DNA from 3 places in the Pseudomonas sp. B7 genome. Region 3 is predicted to be linked to each of the others. Evidence: predicted binding sites of a transcription regulator. Region 3 holds the regulator's gene; each other region holds the start of a gene.

Region 1 (2,196 bases), on a different contig from region 3:
GCACATCCGTACGCTCGAAGAGCACTTCGCCTGCCGCTTGTTCCACCGCAGCGGGCGCAACCTGCAACTGACCGAGTCGGCGCGCCTGCTGCTGCCGGGCATCCGCGAAGGCTTCGCCGCGCTGGAGCGAGCCTGCAATACCTTGCGAGCCGAAGATGACATCCTGCGCATGAAGGCCCCGTCGACCCTGACCATGCGCTGGTTGCTGGCGCGGCTCAGTCGCTTCCGCCATTTGCAGCCCGGCAATGAGGTGCAACTGACCAGTGCGTGGATGGATGTGGATTCGGTGGACTTCAACAACGAGCCCTTCGATTGCGCAGTATTGCTGAGCGACGGGCATTTTCCGCTGGACTGGGAAGCCAGTCTGCTGTTTCCCGAAGAGCTGATTCCGGTCGGCGCGCCGAACCTGCTCAACGATCAGCCCTGGGATGTGGCGCGACTGGCCAGCGCCGAGTTGCTGCACCCGACGCCGGATCGCCGGGACTGGCGTAGCTGGCTGGAGCACATGGGGCTGTCGGATCAGGTGTCGCTCAAGGGCGGGCAGGTGTTCGATACGCTGGAACTGGGCATGATCGCGGCGGCCCGGGGCTATGGGGTCTCCATGGGCGATCTGCTGATGGTGGCCGAGGATGTCGCGCAAGGGCGCCTGAGTCTGCCTTGGCCGACGGCGGTCGCCAGCGGACTGAATTATTACCTGGTGTGGCCAAAGACCCGTCCGGGAGGTGAACGTTTGCGCCGCCTCAGCGACTTCCTGCAAAACGAAGTGCGCGCCATGGCGCTGCCGGCGGTCACGCGCTTGAGCTGAAACGTTCGAGCCTGCACAATGCCGGCCTTTCGCTATACCCCTGCTGATCGCTCAAGTATTCGGTTTCACCGCCGAATACGTGCATGTGGGACCGTCGTGCCGGTCTCCACGATTCACCCCCCATTAGAAAATTATCCGAGCTGCGATCAAGGAGGATCGGAAGTTCGGCCAGGAGCTGTCCATGTCTCAACCTCGCGCTCGGATCGCCTCGCAGCTGGGCCTCGCGCTCGCCGTGATACTGGCGATAGTCATCAGCGGCAGTACGGTGTTCGCCCTGCGTTCGCTGGATACCGCCAACCTCGCCACCCGTGAAGAACACCTGGCCAGCGAGGCACGCCTGCTCGCCGATCAGTTGAGCACTTTCCACGGCACGCTGCGTGAAAGCACCCAGCGCCTGAGCGGGCTGTTCGAGAAACGCTTCAGCGCCGGCCTGAGCATTCATCCGAGCGAGCCGGTCAACGTCGCCGGCACCCAGGCCCCGGGCCTGCACCTGGGCAGCGAAGTGTTGAACAACAACTTCAAGGAAGTCGACGAGTTCAAACAGATGACGGCGGGTGTCGCCACGCTGTTCGTGCGCAGCGGCGAAGACTTCATCCGCGTCAGCACCTCGCTGACCAAACAGGATGGCACTCGCGCCATCGGCACCGTGCTCGATCACGCCCACCCGGCCTACGCGAAGTTGATGGCAGGGCAGGGCTACGTCGGTCGTGCTCTGCTGTTCGATCGCTCCTACATGACCCAATACACCCCGGTGCGTGACAGCAGCGGCAAGGTGATTGCGGTGTTGTTCGTCGGCTTCGATTACACCGACGCGCAGAACGCCCAGTTCGACAACCTCAAGCGCTTCCGCATCGGCCAGACCGGTTCGCTGGCATTGCTGGACGAGAAAAACCAATGGCTGGTGGCGCCGGCGGGCGTGCAGGCGCTGGATCAAGCGATTCCTGTGGTCAACGATTTGGCGAAGGCGCCGGGTAAAGGCCGGTTCTGGAGCGACAAGTCCGAAGATTTCTACAGCATTGCCGTGCCTTTCGAAGGCGGCCCGTGGTCGGTGGTGGCGAGCATGCCGAAGGCTGAGATCCGCGCGGTGACCTGGAGCGTCGGCACTCAGCTGGCCATCGGCAGTCTGCTGGCGATGTTGCTGGCGGTCGGTTCCGTGGTCTGGTTGCTGCGCAGCAAACTGGCGCCGCTGGGCGATCTGGTCCGTCAGGCCGAAGCCTTGGGCGCCGGTGATCTGAGTGTGCGTCTGAACGTGTCGAGCAATGACGAAATCGGCCAACTGGCCCGTGCGTTCAACCAGATGAGCCAGGCCTTGTCGACCATGGTCGAGCACATCCGCCGCGCCTCGGAAGAGGTCAACCGTCGGGCTCAAGCGCTGTCCGGTCTGTCTGGCG
Region 2 (2,196 bases), on a different contig from region 3:
TGTTCGGCGATCGCCCGGATCACATCCAGCACTTTGCCGATGTCTTGCGACTGATTGGCCAGCGATTGCACCAACTCACCAGTGTGCTCGACTTCACTGGCCAGGGCGTTGATGGCGCCAGCAGTTTCACTGACCCGCTCCTGGCCCAACTGCGCCGACTCGCTGGACTGGCGGGTGGCGTCGGACGTCGACACCGCATTGCGAGCGACTTCCTCCACCGCTGTGGTCATCTCGTTGACCGCGGTGGCGGCTTGTTCGATTTCGTTGTTCTGCTGCTGCAGCCCTTGCGTGCTGTCGTGGGTCACCGCGCTCAGTTCGTCGGAAGCGGTCGCCAGTTGCGTGGCCGAGCCACTGATGCCCTGCAGGGTTTCGCGCAGGTTCTGCTGCATGGTCGCCAACGCCTTGAGCAGACGGCTGACCTCATCGTTGCCGTGAGTTTCGATCGGACGGGTCAGATCGCCTCTGGCGACGTGCTCAGCGGCGTCGACGGCGGCGCTCAGGGGGCGGACGATGCTGCGGGTCAGCAACATGGCCAAGGCGACGGTGGCCAGCGCCGCCAAAGCAATGAACAAGCTCACGATAGTGCGCGAGGTTTCGTAGTGGGCGGCAGAGTTCTGGCTTTCAGCGGCGACCTGACGGGCGAACAGGTCTGCCAGGTCATTGAGTTGTTTACCGGAGCCGTCGACCACGGTTTTCATGTCGACCAGCAGCAGCTTGGTCAGCTCATCGCGCTTGCCTTGCTCGGCGAGAGTGAATGACTGAGCGATCCCGGTACGGTAGGCGGCGAAGGTTTTCTTGAACTGATCGTACAACTGCTGACCTTCCGGGGTCGTCACCAGCCGGTCGTAAGCGGCGATTTTCTCGCTCAGTTCCTTGTCGCGGGTGTCCATCTGGCTCCGGTACGTGGCGATGTTGGCCGGATCCTGATCCAGCGCCATGCGCAGGGAGATGGTGCGAATGCGCAGCATGATCTCGCGAATCTCGTCACCGCCGCGAATGCTCGGCAGCCATTGCGTCTCCACTGCCACTTCGCTGTCGCGGATGCTCGACATCTGCCCCAGCGCAAACACCCCCAGCAATGCCACCAGCACCGCGATCAGGGCGAAGCCCAAGGCGGCACGGGGAGCAATATTCAACTGACGAAGCAACATGACGAACGCCCTTTTTCTTGTATTGGCAGAATTCAGGGGCGCTTGATGCGGCAGGCCCCTTTCGTTAGCGGGCTATCGGCAAGTTGTATGACGACTTGAATGAAACATTTCCGCAGGGCAAAAAAAATCCCCGTATCTTTCGATACGAGGATTTTTAATATGGTCGGGGTAGGGGGATTCGAACTCCCGACATCCTGCTCCCAAAGCAGGCGCGCTACCGGACTGCGCTATACCCCGGTAAAAAAAAGGCGACCTTTCAAAGATCGCCTTCTTCGATCAGCGCTTTTGGCCTCTGATCTTAAGATTCGATCCCAGTGTTACCTGGTTTCAAAAATGGTGGGTCGTGTGGGATTCGAACCTACGACCAATTGGTTAAAAGCCAACTGCTCTACCAACTGAGCTAACGACCCAAAAATGGTCGGGGTAAGGGGATTCGAACTCCTGACATCCTGCTCCCAAAGCAGGCGCGCTACCGGACTGCGCTATACCCCGGTTTGAAATTGGCTCCGTGACCAGGACTCGAACCTGGGACCCAATGATTAACAGTCATTTGCTCTACCGACTGAGCTATCACGGAACTACATATTTCAATTTACAACGGTGAAACTTGCAGCTTCTCGACATCGTTTTCGCATCGCTGCGTTCGTGTGTCTGAGGCGCGCTATTCTACAACCTAGAACACCTCTGTCAACCCCCTAAATTGCTTTCAAGTTAATGATTTGCAACTTATTTCAGATTTCTGCTCAGTGAGCTGAAACCGTGTTGGTGACTGACTGCGGGGCGCACTTTACAAGCCTTTTCCTTTGAGTTCAACAGCCTGGCGAAAAAAAAGGCCTCGCAGTGCGAGGCCTTCCTTACTTCACCACCGGCAGGTGTCAGTTGAACGTGATCTCGTCGTTCTCCACCACACCGGTTGCGGTCTCGCCCGGCATGAAGCGTCCCGACAGGATCAACTGCGCCAACGGGTTCTCGATCCAGCGCTGGATCGCCCGCTTCAGCGGCCGTGCGCCATAGACCGGGTCGTAACCGACGGCAATCAGCTTGT
Region 3 (2,196 bases):
TTTGCGACACTTCCTCAGCCTGTGGCATGTGCGGATCGATCTGGAAATTGACGATCGCACTGTGCAGTTCACGCGTGAGCTTGCCCACTTCCTGGTACAGGCCACGGTCACGGGTCTGATTGAGCTCATGGATCAGTTGCACGGCGTCGCCGAACTTGCCTTTTTCAAGGCTTTCGACCAGTTCGACGGCGTGTTTTTTCAGAGTCGACTCGAAGTCGCCCTGTGAAGATTCGTTATGCTCCATAGCTCCCCCGCGCGTCATCAGCCGATGCGTTCGAAAATCTTCTCGATTTTTTCTTTCAGCGCCTGAGCCGTGAAAGGTTTGACCACGTAGCCGTTAACGCCGGCCTGGGCCGCTTCGATAATCTGCTCGCGCTTGGCTTCAGCGGTCACCATCAGCACCGGCAGGTGCTTGAGCTTTTCATCGGCGCGCACGTGGCGCAGCAGGTCGATACCGGTCATGCCGGGCATGTTCCAGTCGGTCACCAGAAAGTCGATGCTGCCGCTGTTGAGCACCGGAATGGCAGTGGTGCCATCGTCGGCTTCAACGGTGTTGGTGAACCCGAGATCTCGCAACAGGTTCTTGATGATCCGCCGCATCGTTGAGAAGTCATCAACGATGAGGATTTTCATGTCTTTGTTCAATTCGACCTCCAAGCAGTCTTAAACGCGCCCAGCACCTGGACGCGCCATTTCAATCAATCCGGCAAAACACTCGATGACTGTCTGGAGCACAACAGAGCAAGACCGGTGCCGTTCACCACCGCACCAGCCTCGTTCGCAGTGTCCCCACACTGCCTTCAGCGCGCTCGCCACTCCCCCAAACGCCCCCGCAAGCGGGCCGCGCACTGGCTGTGTAACTGGCTGACCCGCGATTCACTGACGCCAAGGACTTCACCGATCTCCTTGAGGTTCAGCTCTTCGTCGTAGTACAGCGCCAACACCAGTCGCTCACGCTCCGGCAAATTGGCAATCGCGTCCGCCAGCGCGGCCTGGAAACGTTCGTCTTCCAGATCGCGCGACGGCTCCAGATGAGCACTGGCGCCATCCTCGTGCAGCCCTTCGTGTTCGCCGTCCTGCAACAGGTCGTCGAAACTGAACAGGCGGCTGCCCAGGGTGTCGTTCAAAATCCCGTAGTAATCGTCGAGACTCAATTGGAGTTCGGCCGCAACTTCGTGATCTTTAGCGTCACGGCCGGTTTTAGCTTCAATCGAGCGAATCGCGTCGCTGACCATACGGGTATTGCGGTGAACCGAGCGCGGAGCCCAGTCCCCTTTTCGGACTTCATCGAGCATCGCGCCGCGGATCCGGATGCCCGCGTACGTTTCAAAACTGGCACCCTTGCTGGCGTCATATTTGGTCGAGACTTCGAGCAGGCCGATCATCCCGGCCTGGATCAAGTCTTCGACCTGCACACTGGCCGGCAACCGCGCCAGCAAGTGGTAGGCGATGCGTTTGACCAGTGGCGCGTAACGCTCGATCAACTCGTACTGCGCGTCACGCGCCGACTTCTTGTAGAAATTCATACCGCTGGCGGTCATAGCACAGGTCCTGCCGTTTGCTGCACGAGGCGCTCGACGAAAAATTCGAGGTGGCCGCGCGGGTTGGCGGGCAGCGGCCAGGTGTCGACCTTCTGTGCAATCGCCTTGAACGCCAGTGCGCACTTGGAACGCGGGAAGGCTTCATAGACCGCACGCTGCTTCTGCACCGCCTTGCGCACGCTTTCGTCGTAGGGCACCGCGCCGACGTATTGTAGGGCGACGTCGAGGAAGCGATCCGTGACCTTGGTCAACTTGGCGAACAGATTGCGACCTTCCTGCGGGCTCTGGGCCATGTTGGCCAGGACGCGGAAGCGGTTCATGCCGTAATCGCGGTTGAGCAGTTTGATCAGCGCGTAGGCGTCGGTGATCGAGGTCGGCTCGTCGCAGACCACCAGCAACACTTCTTGCGCTGCGCGCACAAAACTGACTACCGAGTCACCAATACCCGCAGCGGTGTCGATCACCAGCACGTCGAGATTGTCGCCGATGTCGCTGAACGCCTGAATCAGGCCGGCATGCTGGGCCGGGCTCAGGTGAACCATGCTCTGGGTGCCGGAAGCGGCCGGCACGATGCGGATCCCGCCGGGGCCCTGCAACAGCACGTCGCGCAGCTCGCAGCGGCCTTCGATCACGTCGGCCAGGGTTCGTTTGGGTG

The links. The regulator FliA, encoded in region 3, starts transcription of late flagellar genes. The targets are predictions, from matches to a motif close to CTAAAGTTTNNNNNNNNNNNGCCGNTAA.
Region 1: JKA62_RS17510 (methyl-accepting chemotaxis protein) is a predicted target of FliA. The motif match lies at 856-883, and genes of this name have one in related genera.
Region 2: JKA62_RS28580 (methyl-accepting chemotaxis protein) is a predicted target of FliA. The motif match lies at 1,224-1,251, and genes of this name have one in related genera.

Annotation. Positions count from the first base shown of each region.
Region 1 covers NZ_JAERRE010000007.1:235,324-237,519, forward strand. Annotated here, with positions in the region: gene JKA62_RS17505 (LysR substrate-binding domain-containing protein) at 1-805, shown strand, start outside; gene JKA62_RS17510 (methyl-accepting chemotaxis protein) at 987-2,196, shown strand, end outside.
Region 2 covers NZ_JAERRE010000019.1:51,252-53,447, forward strand. Annotated here, with positions in the region: gene JKA62_RS28580 (methyl-accepting chemotaxis protein) at 1-1,151, opposite strand, end outside; tRNA gene JKA62_RS28585 (tRNA-Pro) at 1,312-1,388, opposite strand; tRNA gene JKA62_RS28590 (tRNA-Lys) at 1,486-1,561, opposite strand; tRNA gene JKA62_RS28595 (tRNA-Pro) at 1,567-1,643, opposite strand; tRNA gene JKA62_RS28600 (tRNA-Asn) at 1,653-1,728, opposite strand; gene clpB (ATP-dependent chaperone ClpB) at 2,027-2,196, opposite strand, start outside.
Region 3 covers NZ_JAERRE010000010.1:42,514-44,709, forward strand. Annotated here, with positions in the region: gene JKA62_RS21605 (protein phosphatase CheZ) at 1-244, opposite strand, end outside; gene JKA62_RS21610 (chemotaxis response regulator CheY) at 262-633, opposite strand; gene fliA (RNA polymerase sigma factor FliA) at 801-1,541, opposite strand; gene fleN (flagellar synthesis regulator FleN) at 1,538-2,196, opposite strand, start outside.